One region of the Vallitalea sediminicola genome, then DNA from elsewhere that is predicted to be linked to it. Evidence: riboswitches for the same ligand, from Rfam matches in the RefSeq annotation. Region 1 holds a riboswitch; the other holds the start of a gene.

The links. A riboswitch is a leader RNA that binds a small molecule or an ion and turns the genes downstream of it on or off. The one in region 1 is predicted to bind glycine.
Region 2: another riboswitch for glycine. It lies ahead of gcvT (glycine cleavage system aminomethyltransferase GcvT); the one in region 1 lies ahead of ACX6CF_RS18480 (alanine/glycine:cation symporter family protein).

The regions. Positions count from the first base shown of each region.
Region 1 covers NZ_BTPT01000046.1:628-10,172, forward strand. Annotated here, with positions in the region: gene ACX6CF_RS18470 (GNAT family N-acetyltransferase) at 1-412, shown strand, start outside; gene ACX6CF_RS18475 (hypothetical protein) at 740-1,396, shown strand; glycine riboswitch at 1,514-1,608, shown strand; gene ACX6CF_RS18480 (alanine/glycine:cation symporter family protein) at 1,766-3,124, shown strand; gene ACX6CF_RS18485 (glycosyl hydrolase family 18 protein) at 3,494-5,110, shown strand; gene ACX6CF_RS18490 (cache domain-containing sensor histidine kinase) at 5,269-7,065, shown strand; gene ACX6CF_RS18495 (response regulator transcription factor) at 7,058-8,632, shown strand; gene ACX6CF_RS18500 (ABC transporter substrate-binding protein) at 8,850-9,545, shown strand, end outside.
Region 2 covers NZ_BTPT01000059.1:68,205-77,749, reverse strand. Annotated here, with positions in the region: gene gcvPB (aminomethyl-transferring glycine dehydrogenase subunit GcvPB) at 1-651, opposite strand, end outside; gene gcvPA (aminomethyl-transferring glycine dehydrogenase subunit GcvPA) at 652-1,992, opposite strand; gene gcvH (glycine cleavage system protein GcvH) at 2,022-2,399, opposite strand; gene gcvT (glycine cleavage system aminomethyltransferase GcvT) at 2,489-3,595, opposite strand; glycine riboswitch at 3,787-3,864, opposite strand; glycine riboswitch at 3,867-3,966, opposite strand; gene ACX6CF_RS20930 (glycoside hydrolase family 38 N-terminal domain-containing protein) at 4,142-6,532, opposite strand; gene ACX6CF_RS20925 (hypothetical protein) at 6,784-7,092, shown strand; gene ACX6CF_RS20920 (spore germination protein) at 7,102-8,550, shown strand; gene ACX6CF_RS20915 (class I SAM-dependent methyltransferase) at 8,592-9,323, opposite strand; gene ACX6CF_RS20910 (DUF4363 family protein) at 9,334-9,545, opposite strand, start outside.

The DNA of each region.
Region 1 (9,545 bases):
GGATAAATATAGTTGGTATCCTGTAAAAGATAATAATATAATTGTAGGATTTTATACAACTTGGGATCTAAGTGATTTCGTTTACATCGAGCATTTAGCTTTTGACAAGAATAGTAGAGGAAAGGGTTATGGAAGTAATATAATCAGAGAAATCATAGATAATAACAATAAAATAATATTAGAAGTCGAAGAACCAAATACACATGAAGCTAAAAAAAGAATAGACTTCTATACACGATTAGGATTGATACTTAATAACTATGATTATGTTCAGCCAGCTTATGATAAGAATAAAAAAAGCGTACCTCTACTTATCATGTCATATCCCTCTAAGATCAGTGAGGAAGAATTTAAGAGAATAAGGAATGAATTATATAAAAAAGTCTATAAAGTAGAAGGTATTATTCAATAACAGATCATATTATTATAGATTCCTTTTATCTATATTTCAGGAATATCAATAATATTACAAAGCAAAAAATATACTAACATATAATAAGAAAAATGTCACATTAAAATTATTAGTTTTTTTATATAATAACAATTAATATTTAAGTGCTTTTACAAAACAACTAATATTTATTTGCATTTTACTAAAAATAGAACAATAAATAGTTGATTGCAAAATATGTTGAATTAATTGAACAATAGCAAATTAAGTGATATAATAAATATAGAATATATAATTAATACTAGTATATTAATTTAATATTATGAATTTATTGGAGGGTGTTAAAAAATGAAAGGCAGATTAAAAAGTACATTAATTTACGCTTTATTTTTTGGAGGAATTTGGGGTATCGCAGAAGCAACACTTGGTTATCTATTGAATTTGAGTACTATTGGTATTAGTGGCTGTATTATGTTTCCTATAGGTTATTGTATTTTACGTAAAGCTTATAAGCAAAGTAATAATATTTCAGTGATATTCTATTCAAGTTTGATAGCTGGTATTATTAAACTAGTCAATTTATTAATGCCTATTTCACATCCAGTGAAAGTTATTAATCCAGCATTTGCTATTATTTTAGAAGGCTTAAGTGTAATGGCATTAGTAACATGGAGTGTTAAGAAAAACAAGGAGATTGGACTAACTAGTGCACTATTTGCAGGTTTTTCTTGGAGAATTATATATTTTATAGATGCTATTATTCTATTTAATATTGGTATTCCATCTAGAATGATTAGTAAAGGTCCACAAGAATATTTATTGAAATTCTTAATAATCAATAACTTGGTTAATGCCTTCATCATAATGTTAATTGCTAAAGCAGAGAAAAGAGGTAAGATATTAAATATTTCTGAACGTACTGTAAGACCTATTACAGCTGTATGTTCTCTTGTATTAGCTATCGGTGTTCAATTATTGATGACATACATAAAAACCATAGCTTAATTAATATTTAGTAGTTGTTAAAAATTTTATATTTACAAAATAAGAAATGCTGTTATAATATGTATGTAAAAGTAAATATGTTCGGATGAAGATTGCGGAAGATTATCAACCGCTATTGGACGAACCTCTGGAGAGACTCTTTAATGAGCACCGAAGGGGAAAACTAATTAATAATTAGTGAAACTCTCAGGTAAAAGGACAGAGGATATATTCACGATAGAATATATTTTTGTAACCAGAGGTCAAATCATATGATTTGGCTTTTCTTATTTTCAAGCCATGGAATCATACCATTGGCTTTTTTTATTGCAAGGAGATACTATATTTTCCTATACTAAGACATAAATTATTAAAGACGGAGGATTTCTAATGGATACAATGATTGAAATATTTAAAAGAATCGACAGCGTGGTATGGGGGCCCCCATTACTTATATTGTTGGTTGGAACAGGATTATATCTTACCATTAGACTTGGACTAATACAGGTTTTTAAACTACCTTTAGCACTTAAATATCTATTTGGCAAGGATCAAGATAATAAAGCTGAGGGAGATGTATCGAGTTTTGCAGCATTATGCACTGCTTTAGCAGCGACTATAGGTACAGGTAATATTGTTGGAGTTGCAACAGCTATGAAAGCAGGAGGTCCAGGAGCACTTTTCTGGATGTGGATTGCTGCATTTTTTGGAATGGCAACTAAATATGCTGAATCCTTATTGGCAGTAAAATATAGAGTGATTGATAAAAATGGTCAGATGTCAGGTGGACCTATGTATTATATAGAAAAAGGTTTAGGTAATAAATTTCTTGCTAAGCTTTTTGCGATATTTGGTATTGGGGTTGCATTCTTCGGCATAGGGACATTTACACAGATCAATTCTATTACAACTGCTGTGAAAATCACTTTTAATGTTCCAATTGTAGTGACGGCAGTTGTATTGACATTGTTAGTGACTTTCGTTACATTAGGTGGAATAAAAAGTATCTCAGGTGTATGTGAATTTATAGTTCCTATAATGGCTGTTTTATACATAATTGCTTCTCTTACAATAATTATATATAATATAAAATCTGTACCAAGTGCCGTTTCATTGATTATAAATAGTGCGTTTACACCTATGGCTGCTGCTGGTGGATTCTTAGGGACAACAGTAATGAAGGCTATTCAGAATGGAATTTCAAGAGGTGTATTTTCCAACGAATCAGGACTTGGTTCTGCTCCAATAGCGGCTGCTGCGGCTAAGACTAATTCATGTGTTAAACAAGGGTTAATATCTATGACGGGTACTTTTTTTGATACTATCATAATATGTACCATGACAGGTATAGCATTAGTTATGACAGGTGCTTTTAAGTCAGAATTTGCTGGAGCCGAAATGACTAACTTGGCATTTAAACAAGGATTACCTATAGCTGGTGGAGAATTCATTGTAACTATAGGACTTATATTCTTTGCATTTACAACAATTCTTGGATGGAATTATTATGGAGAAAGATGTACAGAATATCTATTTGGAGTTAAAGGCATTGTACCATACAAATTAATATTTATAGGATTAGTTGGAGTAGGGGCTTTCCTAAAATTAGACTTGATATGGGTTATAGCTGATATTGTAAACGGATTAATGGCTATACCTAACCTTATTGGAATTATTGGTCTAAGTGGAGTCATATCATTTGAGACTAAACAATATTTTAAAACTCTTAAGGAAGAGAAATATAGATAGATAAAATTAAATATAGAGTAATAATTATAATAAAAGCTTATGATGTTAATAATCCATAAGCTTTTTAGATTGTTTGATAAAGGACAATATTGTGCAATAAAGAACAAGATTATCTTCTAGTATCTAAAGTTAACGTATGATATTATCTAATAAAATAACAATTATTTATAAACTTATCTTCAAATTCCTTCTACATTAATAATAAAAAAAAAAAAAAAATATTCCTTCTTTATTTTTTTGGTTAGATAGATTATTACATGAATATTTAATCTATTAAATATATTCATATGGCAATAGGTTTAACTAGAATTGGCTAGATTAATACCCATTAGTGACAAAAGAAATAAAAAAATAGGAGGAAGAATTATCATGAAGAAATTTCACAATCTTATGACTCTAATTATTGCGGTTCTATTACTTTTTACAACAATCACAAGTACTAGTACGCAGGCACAACAGATCAATGAATGGCAGGCTGGAGTAAGTTATAGTGTTGGGGACTTAGTAACTTATAATAGTACAGTTTATGAATGTAGGCAGAATCATACATCATTAGTAGGATGGGAGCCACCTAATGTTCAATCACTATGGCTGGTAACTACAACACCTGATCCAGACCCTAATCCAGACCCGGATCCTAATCCAGACCCAGACCCAGACCCAGATCCAACACCTCCACCAACTGGTAAAAGGATAGTTGCTTATTATCCTGAATGGGGAGTTTATGGAGGACATAATCAATATAAACCATCTGATATTCCATGGGATAAAGTTACTCATATTAATTATGCTTTTGCAGATATCAAAAATGGGGAAATAGCATGTTTTGATCAATGGGCAGCTAAAGAAATGTCATTAGGAGAACCTTGGAATTCTCCTTACAAAGGATGTTTAGGTCAGTTCAAGAAATTGAAGCAGCAATATCCTAATACTAATATTCTTATTTCAGTAGGAGGATGGTCAAGGTCAGCAGAATTTCATAATGTTGCGGCTACGCAGGCTTCAAGAGAGAAGTTCGCTCTTAGTGTAGTTGCCTTTCTAAGAGAATGGAACTTTGACGGTGTTGATATTGATTGGGAATATCCTACATTCTATCGTGCAGGAGATACAGTTGATAATCCTAATGATTTAGGTACACCTTATGCGACTCCAGATGAGAAACAGACTTTTACTTTATTACTACAACAACTTAGAACTACTCTTGATCAAGCAGGTACTACTGATGGAAAATATTATTATGTAACTACTGCTGTAGGTTGCGGTAAAGATAAAATAGACCAGACGGAGCCTAATCTATATGCACAATATGTAGACTTTATCAATGTTATGACCTATGATATGCATGGTGCTTGGGAAGGCATAACAGGTCATCAATCACCAATGTATTTTAATACAAATGCAGAAAATGCTTACAGATCATATTTCCAAACATTATATACTGACCCTGTTCAAGTTGAAGCTAATGTTGAATTAGCTAAGAAATACACAGTACATGAAGCAATGGAGTATCTAAAAACCTTTGGTATACCAGCTGATAAACTAGTTCTAGGTTCACCATTCTATTCAAGAGGATGGGCAAAAGTACAGAACAATGGACCAATAAGCACTTTGCCAGGATTGTATGCAACTTGTTCTGGTACTAATCATACAGGTACTTATGGGGCACATGGTATATGGGATGGTGGAAGATATGCTGGTAATAATCCATACTATGATATGATAAACAAAGAACAAGACAACTCTTTCCAAAAATATCGTGACCCAATTTCAAAAGTTCCATATCTATATAGTGAAAACAAAGGGGAAATGTATACCTACGAGGATGCTGTCTCCTTACAAGAAAAAATAGATTACGTAATTAATAATAACTATGGAGGTATTATATTCTGGGAATTAACTGGTGACCATGTTCCAGCCACTGGCACTAATAAAGGTGGAACTGGCGAATTAGTCAATCTACTTTATAATGGGTTACTTGGACAATAGAATAAATAATTAAAGAATGGTATCAATATTGGTATCATTCTTTTTTTATAAATATTTTCATAAAAAAAACCATCCAAATGTTAAAAAAATGGATGGTTTTTGTTATAATTAATAATAATGACCATATACTACCATGATAAAACAACAGGGGGACAATTATGGGGAAAAAAGTAGTTAAAAGGCAAAGCATTACTACCAAGTATTTTTTGAATTTTATTTTATTGATTATTATACCTGTATTATTAATTAGTTTTCTACTGAATATGGCTTATAAAAATATCTTTGTAAATCACTATTCCGAGATGGTTCTGCAAACAATGGAACAGATGTCTATAAGAATACAGGATGAGTTAAATAATATTTCTTTAAAAGGTGCGATGATAGGAAACGATTCTGAGATTATCGATCTAGTGTCTAAGATGAAACAATCTGAAGCTGAAGGTTATCAGCGTTTAGACTTATCCAATCAAGTCAATTCTAAAATAAATTCATTGTTGAATTGTTCTGATGACATATATTCAGTTATTTTCTTTTATAAAGATGGTGAACATTATTACTTCAAAAGTCCTTTAATAGAAGATGAGAAAACTTTGAGAAAAGAAGCGTGGTATGGTGAAACCATTAAGAATAAAGGTAGAATCATAATGCCAGAAGAAACAAAAGAACTAATTAGTACTGGACTTAGTCAAAAACAATTACTTTTTACTATGAGTCCAGATATCTTAGGTGAACAGAATCAAGTTGAAGTAGTTTGTTTTGTTTTTATGCCCAAGAGTATAGATTCCATATATACCAAATATCAAAATCATAGGATGGGAACAGGATTACTAATAAATAAAGATAATGATATTATCGTATCATCAGATAATAAAATCTCAAAGGAAGATATTAAGGAGTGCGGTGTATTCAATAAAGATTGTGTTAAGAGCAGTTATAATAATATATGGATCAATTATAAAAAGAGTATGATTTATACTTATTCAACTAATAACGATAAATGGTTACTAGTGAATATAATTGATTACAATATGTTAACCAGTGAGATGAATCAGGTAATGATGTATTTTGTTTTAATCTACATAGTCATAATTATTTTATTCATTATTTTTGCTGTTTTCTTTATCAAAGACATAGTTACTCCAATCAAACAATTAATCAGTAAGATGAAAAGTGTGCAAAAGGGGAATTTTGATGAGAAGATTGTTGTAGAAGGTAGTTCAGAAATAGTTGAGATGGGTGAATCTTTCAATAATATGGTATCCGAGATAAATCAATTGATTATTGAAAGGGACATACAAGAAAAGGAGAAAAGAAAGGAAGAAATGAAAGCCTTGCAGGCTCAGATTCAACCTCATTTCATATATAATACATTATCATCAATAAGACTTATGGCAATGATAGCAAAAGTAGATGGAATCAAAAATATGACAGATGCTTTTATGAAACTCCTGTCTGCTATATTTAAACATAATAATTCATTGATTAAGGTAAAAACAGAAATAGAATATCTTGATAATTATCTATACATAATGAAAGTCAGATTTGATGAACTATTCACAGTTGAATATGACATCAGTGAGGAAATAGAATCGTTATATATGATAAAGCTTACATTACAACCTCTTATAGAGAATGCTATCCATCATGGAATTAGTAAAATAGACAGAAAAGGTATCATAAAAGTTAGAGGTTACATAAAGAAAGAATTATTGATTTTTGAAATAGAAGATAATGGGATAGGTATTGAAAAAGAAAGAATATATGACATAATCAATAGTCAAAAAAGTGAAGACAGAAAAAGTTTTAACCATATAGGTGTAAACAATGTAATGCGGAGGATAAAATTGAATCATGGAGAAGGATATGGTATTACAATTGATAGTGAGTATATGAAATATACAAAAGTTACATTAATACTTCCTATAATAAATGAAGGAGGAAAAAGTGATGTATAAAATATTACTTGTAGAGGACGAACCTATTTTCAGATTTGCGTTAAAAACATTGATAGAATGGGAAAAGTACAACATTGATATGAGTTTGGAAGCAGCTAATGGGAAAAAAGCATTGGATATCATAAAAGATAATATGGATATAGATGTTATTATAACAGATATTAATATGCCTGTTATGGATGGATTGAAATTACTGGAAGAATTAAAAAAAATGTCAATCAATCCTGCAGTTATCGTACTCAGTGCATACGATGATTTTCACTTAGTTCGTCAAGCTTTTCAATATGGGGTAACTGATTATATACTTAAGAGAGAAATGGAACCTGAGCAAGTACTAGAATTAGTGCTTACTGTTATAAATAAGCATAAGAAAGTTAAGAAAAATCAAAATCAGATTAAGAAAGACAAAAATAAATTTATAAAGGGTTTATTATTTGACAGAGAAAATTATGATATTGATCAAGATATATCTGAGTATTCAATTAGACTGGTTAATAATAACTTGGCGGTATTGTGTATTCTAATAGATGATTTTCAACAGATTGAAAATAGATATAAAAATAGTATTAAGGATTTTGAGAGAAGTGTTGTAAGAGCAATAGATCAAGTATTGAATAAATTGGAATTCGGAGAAGTACTTCCAATGTCTTCAAAGGAATATATTATCATTCTATCAAGCAAGTCATATAGCCTGTCTAAGATAAACAATGAAATCAATGAAATTTTGGAAGGTGTCAGGCATGTACTTTTTAATGGAGTAAATATTAAGACTAGCATTGGGATTAGTGATATAAAAAGCGGATATGACTATATACCATTTTCTTATACACAAGCAAAAAAAAATGTACAGTTGAGATTTATATTGGGAAAAGGAAAAAATATATTTCCAAAAGATGCTATATATGTAGAAGAAAGTAATAGACATAGCATTATAGGTGAAGAAAAAGAATTATTGAAAGCATTGGACAACCTAAATAAGCAGGTTGCTTTTCAAGAACTAGATAGGATATTTGAGATTATCAGTACGTTCAAGATAAAAAAAATAAATGATATCCTCATACCATATATGGAATTGTTTTTCCTCATTTCACAGTACATAAATGATATAGATACTGATTACAGTCTTCCTAATGAAAAGGTTGATTTTTATGAGCATATAAAGATATATGAAACTGTTGATGAAGTGAATGCATGGATAAAAAGTTTAGTAGAGGATATATTCAATTATCTACAAGAGGATAGATACCTAGGAATAAGTTCATCTAGTAAAAAAGCAAAACAATTCATTGAAAAGCATTATATGGAGAGGATCACATTCAAGAATGTATGTGAGCATGTTCACCTCAGTGAAGCATATTTCAGTAAGATATTTGCTAAAGACCTAAATCTTACATTTACAGAGTATCTAACGAAAAAAAGAATAGAAAAAGCGAAGTTATTATTATCGGATACAGATATGAAGATATATGAGATTTGCTATTCTGTAGGATATGCTAATGTTGAACACTTCAGCAGAACCTTCAAAAAAATTGTGGGTATGAGTCCAAAACAGTATAAAAAGTTATAAATATTGAAATAAAGCACAAAAAAATATCAATAAAAACAATAAATATCATGAAATCCATAAAATATTATTGGCAGATAAAATAATTAGTAAATAATTGCATAAAAGATATCATGAATAGCCTACTATAAATCATTAAAAATTACCAAATAATATTGTAAGATATATATGAAATTACATATAAGGTAATTACTTATATAAACTCAAGGAGGGAATGAAAATGAAATCATTCAAAAGGCTAAGTGTTTTATTATGTTTAACTTTATTGATAAGTATCATTGGGGTAGGATGCCAAAAGAAAGAAGATAACAATGGGGGCAAAGAAGTTTCCAAAGATGTTCAAAAAGAAAACAACGAGGAAACTAATAAGAAACCTGTAACTCTTACTTTTGTACTATGGAATGAAGTTGGTTATGAATATCTTACAGGGATAAACAGCATTAGTGAGGCTTATAAAAAAGATCATCCTAATGTAACTATCAAAGTAGAACAGATACAGCCAACAGAATATGATAATACAATGAAAATAAGAAATTCAGCTAATCAATTACCAGATGTATTCTTGGTAAGAGCGAGTAATCTACTAACATACAAAGAAATAATGGAACCATTAAATGAGCTTGAAGCTACTAAGAATAATAATGTAGCTCTTGATTATGCGCTAGATGGTAACGTTATAGGAATTCCACAAGGAGCATTTAATGAATTTGTTTATTATAGAAAAGATATCTTTGAAAAATATAATCTAGACATTCCTAGAACTTGGGATGAATTCATTAATATTGCCAATACAATCAAGGAAAAAGATGAATACATACCACTATTACTTGGTGGAAAGGATTCTTGGACTACATACCCATTCAATGAATTCATGCCATTGTTACAAGCTGATGATGGAAAATACTGGAGTGATATG
Region 2 (9,545 bases), on a different contig from region 1:
ATTAGTAAGCATAAGCCCTGCAACATCTGCATCCAATACTTCTTTTAGTGCTTTGATATCTACAATTCCCTTATCATTTGATTTAATCTCAACAGGAGTAAAACCTGCCATATTGGTACTTGCTGGATTAGTACCATGTGCAGAATCAGGAATAATAATTTTTTTCTTGTTATAATTCCCCTTATAATTATGATATGCCTTAACTATCATAAGACCTGTTAATTCGCCCTGTGCACCTGCAGCAGGTTGTAATGATACTCTTGACATACCTGTTATTTCTTGTAGACTTTCTTGTAGATTATACATTAGCTCTAATGACCCCTGAACTGTACTTTCTGGCTGTAGGGGATGAACTTCTGTAAAACCATCAAGAGAAGCCATATCTTCATTAATCTTCGGATTATATTTCATAGTACAAGAACCAAGAGGATAAAATCCAGTGTCCACACCAAAATTCTTATTAGATAATAACGTAAAATGACGTATTACATCTACTTCACTTACTTGTGGTAACTGGGCATCTTCTTTTCTAAGAAAATTTGCTGGAATAAGTTCCTCTATGCTAGTAGTAGGTACATCACACTCTGGAAGGCTATAACTTTTTCTGCCATCTTTTGAAACTTCAAAAATCAGTTTATCGTATTCTTTCATTTATATCGCCTCCATTATGTTTACTAAATCATCTATCTGATTTTTTGTTCTTTTTTCAGTTACACATAGGAGTATATCATCTTCATGATTATCATAATCTTTACCTAATTCGTAGCCACCAAGGATATTATTATGTAAAAGTTCTTTATTAACTATTTCAGGTTCTATACTACTCTTAACTACAAACTCCATAAAAAATGGTTTATTGAACTTAAGCTCATATTTACTGGATTTATTAATGAGTTCAGCTGCATAATGAGCTTTTTGCAGACAATTATTAGCTACTTCTTTTAATCCTTCTTTACCAAGAGTACTAAGATATATAGCCGCAGTCAGAGCGTTCAGACCTTGATTGGATGTAATATTTGAAGTTGCTTTATCACGTCTTATATGTTGCTCTCTAGCTTGTAGAGTTAATACAAATCCTCTCTTTCCATCGACATCTTCTGCTTGACCTACTATTCTACCTGGAAGTTTTCTCATTAATTTTTTTGTGCAAGCAATAAATCCTAAGTATGGACCACCGAAATTAAGTGGATTCCCTAGACTTTGTCCTTCGCCAATAACTATATCAGCACCAGATTCACCTGGACTTTTTAAAATAGCTAGTGAAATTGGCTCAGCATTAATCATTAATAGCCCTTTGGAATCATGAGTAATTTTTTCAACTTCGCTTACATCTTCTATAATTCCAAAAAAGTTAGGATTTTGAACAATGACGCCTGCAACCTCTTTATTCATTTTATTTCTTAAATCATCTATATCAGTAACTCCATCATTTTCTTCTATTTCTATAAGCTCTATTCCTTTAAATTTTGTATAAGTCTCTAGAACTTTTCTTGTGCCTGGACTCACAGTCTTAGAAACAGCAATTTTATTTCTCCTTGTGCTGGCACAAGCCATAAGTGCTCCCTCAGCTGTAGCTGTAGAACCGTCATATAATGAAGCATTGGCAACATCCATACCTGTTAATTCGCATATCATACTTTGATATTCAAAAATAGCCTGCAATGTGCCTTGACTGATTTCAGGTTGATATGGAGTGTAAGATGTATAGAATTCTGAGCGAGATGTTATATGTTTAATGATAGATGGAATATAGTGGTCATAAGCTCCTGCTCCTAAAAAACATACTAGATCATCTACCCCTTTATTACTATTAGCAATCTTCTTTATATAACTGCTAACTTCTAATTCACTCATTGGTTTCCCGATACTTAATAATTCCTTTAATCTTATCTTTTCAGGTATATCATTAAATAAATCATCTATACTTTCTACCCCAATAACCTCTAACATACTCTCTATATCTTCTTCTGTATGTGGCAAATATGGAAACATAAATTATATACCTCCTATCATATTAGTTTTTATTCTTTGCAAAAATCATTGTATTCTTCTGCATTCATTAGATTATCTATTTCTGTTTTATCCGCTAATTCAATTTTACAGATAAAGTTAGAATATGGATCAGCATTAATTGATTCAGGCTCATCTTCCAAGTCTTCATTAATCTCAACTACTGTTCCCCCAACAGGCATATAGATATCCGAAGCCGCTTTTACAGATTCAACAACACTAAACGCATCTTCCTTAGCGAATTCATCATCTATTTCAGGTAATTCCACATAAACTATTTGCCCCATAGCATGTTGTGCATAATCAGATACACCTACTATTGCAGTATCTCCATCCACTTTAACCCATTCATGATTTTTTGTGTAATAATAATCTTCCATAATCTTCATTATTAATTCCTCCTAAATTTATTATTTTTCATCTTATTTGATATAACCTATAAAGGTTAATTTTTGGATCTTGCTAATTTATATTCAACTTATTTAGAATAATTTTTCTTATAGAATTTTTTACTTACTACTTTAGCTGGTACTTGTTTTTTCCTAATCCTAACATTAACATCTGTACCCATTTTTGTATAATCCATATCAATTAAACCAAGAGCTACAGTTTTTCCTACTGATGGTGATTGATAACCAGTAGTGACAACCCCTATCTTTTCACCTTCTGGAGATAAAATATCATAACCATGTCTAGCTATGCCTTTTCCAAGTAATTCTATTCCAACGAGCTTTCTTGATAGTCCCTGTTCTTTTTGTTTCACTAGTACATCTTTCCCTATGAAATCTGTATCTAATTTAACAAAATATCCTAATGAAGCTTCTAGAGGAGTAATATCTTTATCGATTTCATTTCCATACAGAGGTAACGCAACCTCAAATCTAAGAGTATCTCTGCAACCTAATCCAGCAGGTTTTAATCCATCATCTTTCCCAGCTTCCATTATTTCTTCCCATATATTTACTATATTTTCTAGAGAAGTATATATTTCAAAACCATCTTCTCCAGTATATCCTGTTCTAGATACAATACATTTATTATTATTGACTATTACATTCTCATTGAATCTAAAAAATGTAATTGATGATAAATCAGTATCTGTCAATTTTTGAAGTATTTCTTGCGCTTTTGGTCCTTGCAGTGCAACTTCTGCTATATCATCACTTATGTTTTTAACCTCAACATTAAATGAACCTTTCTGCTCTACCATCCAATTGAAATCTTTTTCTATATTGCTTGCATTAATTACAAGAAGATAATCTGTGTCAGTATATTTATAGACCAACAAGTCATCAACAACACCACCGTTTTCATAACACATAAGCGCATACATAACTCCATTATCGGTAATAACTGATATATCATTGGTAACTAGATTCTGTATGTATTTTTCTGCTTCTTCTCCCTTGACTGTAACTTCACCCATATGACTTACATCAAACATTCCTGCATTTTTTCTCACAGCATTATGCTCTTCAAGAATACTCTCATAATATAATGGAAGTTCAAACCCTGCAAAATCCACTATATTTCCATTATATTTTTTATGAGTATCGTATAAAGCTGTTCTCTTACTTTGTTCCATATGTAAACCTCCCTTATTTATATATTGAACTTTAACATCCATGCACCCATATTAATAAGTTCAATATATTTTTCTTGATTTCATAAATTGAATAGAACTAAATATATTAGTGTATATAGCTAACAGTCCATCAGATAGTATAATTAAATAATAAAAAAGGATAAGAGAGCATTTTAATATAAATGCCGTCTTATCCTGTATTTTTACCTGAGAGATTCTATCATATAAGATATTGCTCCTTCGGTGCTTTCAAAAAGCTTTCCAGAATACCCATCCAATTACGATCCTTTTGCCTGAAAGATTCCATAGAAATATGGCATATTTCTAAGTTGCTTCTTCGGCTCCTCAATGGTATCTCTCGCAATTTTCACATAGGATTCATTATTCAATTATTCTTAAATGATATTATACACTAATATATATGTTAATGAGTATTATAAGTTACCACTCATCATTTATAATTTCATATTAATGTATTATCACAAATATTTCAAGTGTTTTTGTAAAATATGTTAATAAATATTGATAAAAATAAATTATTGATATCTAATCATTAATCATAAAAGTGATTATACCAAAACTTTCATCTTTCATTCTATCAAAGCTTTCTTGTGCATTAGTTGTTTCAATAAGGTCAAGAGAATAGCAGTATTCTGTTATACCTGATAAATCCATCTTGAAATTTGTCTCCCATGTATTATTCATAATCCATGAGTACACATCTCTCTTGTTATTCTTTTCCTTATTATCACATAGAACTATTTGATGATGTTTCAATTCTCCCATATATATAAGCGGTGTATCTTTTGTTTGGATTAAAATAGTGTTCTTGTCTGATTCATATATCAAACCATTATCCACAAGATAATACTCCATACAAGTACCTGGAATCTGGTCTATACCTGGTCTCATAACAGCATCACTTTTATCAATATACTTTGTTGCGTCAAGATTATCAAGTGTCAATGGTAGATATATACTTTCAATATCTGTAGATAATGTTTTAGCTATTTTGTATTTAAACTCTAATTTTGGTAATGTATTATATAATTTGATGACCACTGAGCTAAAATAAGTACCTTCCAATTCATAAATAAGTTCAATGATTGTAAAAATCTCACCATTATCAATAATCTTAATATCAGTTAATTCTCCTATATGTTTTTCTGCATGAAGTCCTCGTACATTTCTACCTAAAAGTCTTCTTTCTTCATAGACATCCGTTTTGACTGGTGTCCTTTCATATATAGGAGTAAAGAATGCACTATCTCCTTCTTTTAACATCTCTACTTGGTCCACCTTATTATAAAAAGAAGTAACTCCTTTACCTATTTCATAAGATATTTTGAAGTAATCATTTTCTATTCCATAAGGAATTTTATAACTTGTTGTATCATAATCATTAACAATATCTTTTACTCTCTCTGCTCCTACATAAGCTACTCTTGTATTAACGATCTCTTTTTGATGTACTTCTTCATAGCTATAGATTTTTTCTTCATTTGCTTCAAAAGTATCCACAAAGCTAATTAAAACACCTCTTGGATGTGAAGAAGTCTGAGCTTTAATTTCCTCTCCTGTTGATTCAGAAATAACTTTTACTCCTTCGTATTTCCACACTTCAATATAGAATTCTACAACATTTTCACAACTTCTATTAGATGGATTTATTGCTTTTATTTTACCACTCAAATCATAATAACGAAGCTTATCACCTTTTTTATGAGTAATTCGATTAAGATTTTTAGCTGATGCCTCATGTGCTTTTGATGCATAGCTTATATTTCTAATATCTAGATTTTGCACCATAGTATCATAAGGATTCGTAATTGTAGAAGAATGACCCCAAGTATGTTCAGCAAATAGCAACATATTATCTTCTGCTTCTTTTACTAATTTGTCGTTACTTATCTTTCCATCTTCATCTAATCTATCACATAAATTGTACATTCTTTGTGCTTCCTTATAATGCTTCACTGCATAAGGAGTACTTCCTACTCCATTAGCCCACCAATCAGTTAAATCCCCTGTGTATACTGGCGCATCTTTTACCTCATCTTTAATTTTATCATAAAATTCTTGAACAGTTACCATCTCTAATTTAATCTCATCACCATAAACCTCGTTAAAGTCTTTTATAGTTCTAATAATATCTGTGTTTGGTGGAGCATTATCACTAAATACACCCGATACACATGTAGGGATGAAATCATAATCATATCCATTTTCAACGCATTGTTCAAGATAATTTACTATATTATTTTTAAGTGCATCAATATGATTCTGAGGCTGACTTTTACCAAAATAATTTTCTGTCATGAAATTTATGTTTTTATTATAAATTATACCTAGCGCATTACCCAAATTGTAATGTTCTCCACTGTATACCAATAATTTTTTACCTTCCTTATTTTCCCAATAATAAGGTTTTTGGTTTTGATAAAGAGGATACATTCCATGATGAGTATGAATGTTAGTAAATAGAAATTCAATATTGTTATCTAATAATACATCAAATGTTCCTAGGGAAATTCCATTGACATCTGCATTCATAGCTACTTTTACATCTATATCCTGTTCTCTAAATATATCAACCATTTGCTTTGTTCTTTTTTTAAGTACTTTCTTATCAACTAGGTCATTAAAATTAAGATACGTAGCAGATAATCCAATATTATTGGATTTAATCAAATCATATAAATCGTTTTTTTCTTGTTCTGTAGCTTCTTCCAAGAATCTTTCTACACAATAATATGTTTCACAATTCCATTTGAAGTCTTTATCGATTGTTCCGTTTTTATAGCCTTCTTTAATAGTTTTTACTGCTGTTTTGATATAATCAACATGAGTATAGATAATTCTTTCTTGTAAATCAGTATAACCTATATCAGTATGTGAATGATGAATGATATACATAGTCCATTTTCTATCTAGCATATTATAAAAGCCTCCTTAGTATTGTTCCAATATATTACTTCCAAATAATGATATACCAATCTTTCAATAAAATATTGTTTAATCTTGTTTATTTTTTGTTTTATTTTGTCTTGTTTCTTTACATTTTATCCTGATTTTTTTATAAATATTTTGTCATCGTTTTACTTTTTTGTCAAAACAACATATATAATTAGAAATTGGTAATACTTATTATATGATTAGATAAAATAATTAATCGAGGAAGTGATTAAATGGATTTAACTGATTCTTTATGTTGTCCTGTCTGCAATTCTACTAAGTTAATGGCAAAACATACAGCTACTTTCACCTATTCATATAAAATAGGAACTGCTAATAATACTGTAAAGGATAATGATAGAAATCTCTCTTTTGAATTTGATAGTAGAGAAAATGGCGAGTCTATTCAATACATCCAATGTGAAAATTGCGGTACTAAATTCCCCTGTGATTTTAATCTTAGTCCTGACGAATTTGACTTTACCATACTACAAAAAGCAATACGTTCTGACCAAACTAGAAAACCAGAGTTTTTAGGATAGGAGTTTAATATGAAATTATCAAAAAACCTAACAAAAAATATAGATACGATTAATAAACTCCTACCTATTAAAAAAAGTTTTGATATTATTGGAAGAGATCTTATTTTTGGCAAAACAAAGGGTTATCTTATTTTCATTGATGGATTTGCTAAAGACGACATTATGTTATGGTTACTTGAAAACCTTCAGAATCTGCCTACAAAAGATACAACCATCAATGATTTGAATTTATGGATTTCCAGTCATATAGGATATATAGAAGTTGAAACATTCAATGATTACAATACACTTCAAAATTCTGTCTTATCAGGAGCAGTTGGACTTCTATTAGAAAATCAATCTGAAGGAATAATAATTGATGCTAGAACTTATCCCGCTAGAGGTCCTGAAGAACCAGATCTTGAAAAAGTAACTAGAGGTTCTCGTGACGGACTAGTAGAGACTATTATTTTTAATACAGCATTAATAAGGCGCAGAGTAAGAGATGCCAGATTAATCTTTGAAATGACAACAATCGGAAAACGTTCCAAAACAGATGTATCAATTGGTTATATAGCAGATTTGGTTGATGATGAACTACTTGATGATCTTCATAAAAAGATTGATAATATTCAAGTTGAGTCCCTTATAATGGCTGAAAAATCTCTGGAAGAACTTCTAATAAAGAAAAAATGGTATAATCCTATGCCCCAAGTACGTTTTACAGAACGACCGGATGTGGTTTCAGCTCATTTACTTGAAGGTCATATTGCCATTATAGTAGATACATCACCAAGTGTAATATTGCTACCTACCACTTTTTTTCATTTTACTCAGCATTCAGAAGACTACTATCAAAATCCTTTAGTGGGAACTTATATAAGATGGGTAAGGTTTTTATCCATTTTCATAGCTATGGTACTATCACCCCTTTGGCTTTTGATGGCACTGAATCCATCTTATCTACCTGAAGCATTAAAATTTATTGGTCCAGAAGAAGTTGGTAACATTCCTTTATTTATTCAATTTATCATACTAGAAATAGGTTTGGATATGCTAAGGATTGCTTCAATCCATACACCTAATACTCTATCTACTTCACTTGGTATCATAGGTGGACTAATTCTTAGCCAATTCGCTGTAGATGTAGGTTGGTTTATTCCAGAAACCATATTGTATATGGCAATTGTAGGTATTTGCACTTTTGCTTCTCCAAGTATTGAATTCGCACTGGCGATACGATTATTCAGATTATTCTTATTGCTGTTGACTGGTCTATTTAATGTTTATGGATTTTTTGCAGGTATTATAATCATACTTATCATTATTGGAACTACTAAAACCTTTAGTGGTATGCGTTATACATGGCCTCTTATCCCCTTCAACGGAAAAGCTCTTTCTAATGTATTACTGCGAAAACCTATAATTGAAATCAAAAGAAACAGCAAAAAATATAAAGATAATCATAAATCAAAATAAAAGTAATATTAGTATACTAATATTACTTTTATTTTATCTCTTTATTCACCTGCTAATGCCTCTACAACTAAAGGAAGATGATTATAAGACGCAGGTTCTCTGTTAAAATTCTTGTAAAATTTTATATTATGGAATCCTAGTTGCTCAAGATATGATATTAATTGTTTTTTTAATAAGGGGTACAGGTAGATTTCATTTGATATTATTTCTCCTGTATCTTTTATTGTTAATCTAGTCTCAAAAATCAATCTTTCATCTCTAATCTGTTCAGAATAGAACCTTTCAAATTTTATATATTCATTTTCTATGATTGGCAATTCTTTAATGCATTTATCTAAGATAAACTGATAATTCAATATCTGAATCAAAATCTTTCCATTTACTTTTAGAACAGCTTTCATATTCCTGATAGCATTAAATATTTCCTCCTCATTAGTTAAGTGAACTAATGTATTACCAAAACAAGTAACTATATCAAAACTGTTACTTTCAAAACTGTGTTCTATTTTCAACATATTCATAACCTGAAAAGATATATTATCGTTTTTGAAATTGCTAGCTGCATATTTAATCATCTCTGAGTTTAGGTCTATTCCAACAACCTTGACACCTTTTTCACCAATTGTTCCAGCCATATGTCCTGTAGCACAGCCAATATCCAATAACTTGCATGTAGAATACTCTGAAATACTACCCAACACATAGTTAACCATACTTTCTTTCATAGGAAATATATTATCATAAGACTTAGAAATACTTTCATAAAAACTCATATTATCCCCCCTACTCTTCTAGATTGTTCCAATAGGATTTTAATTCTTCATATCCAATCAATGATTGAACCTTGTTTTCGCCACGTATAGAACCATTAAGCCTAGCTATAGATAGTTCAATACCCATCAAATCATCTCTCTCAACACTGAATTGTACTCTTTTTCTTACCTTATCCCATGCATCTTTCAACTTATCTATATCTTCTAGACCTTTTATCCAAT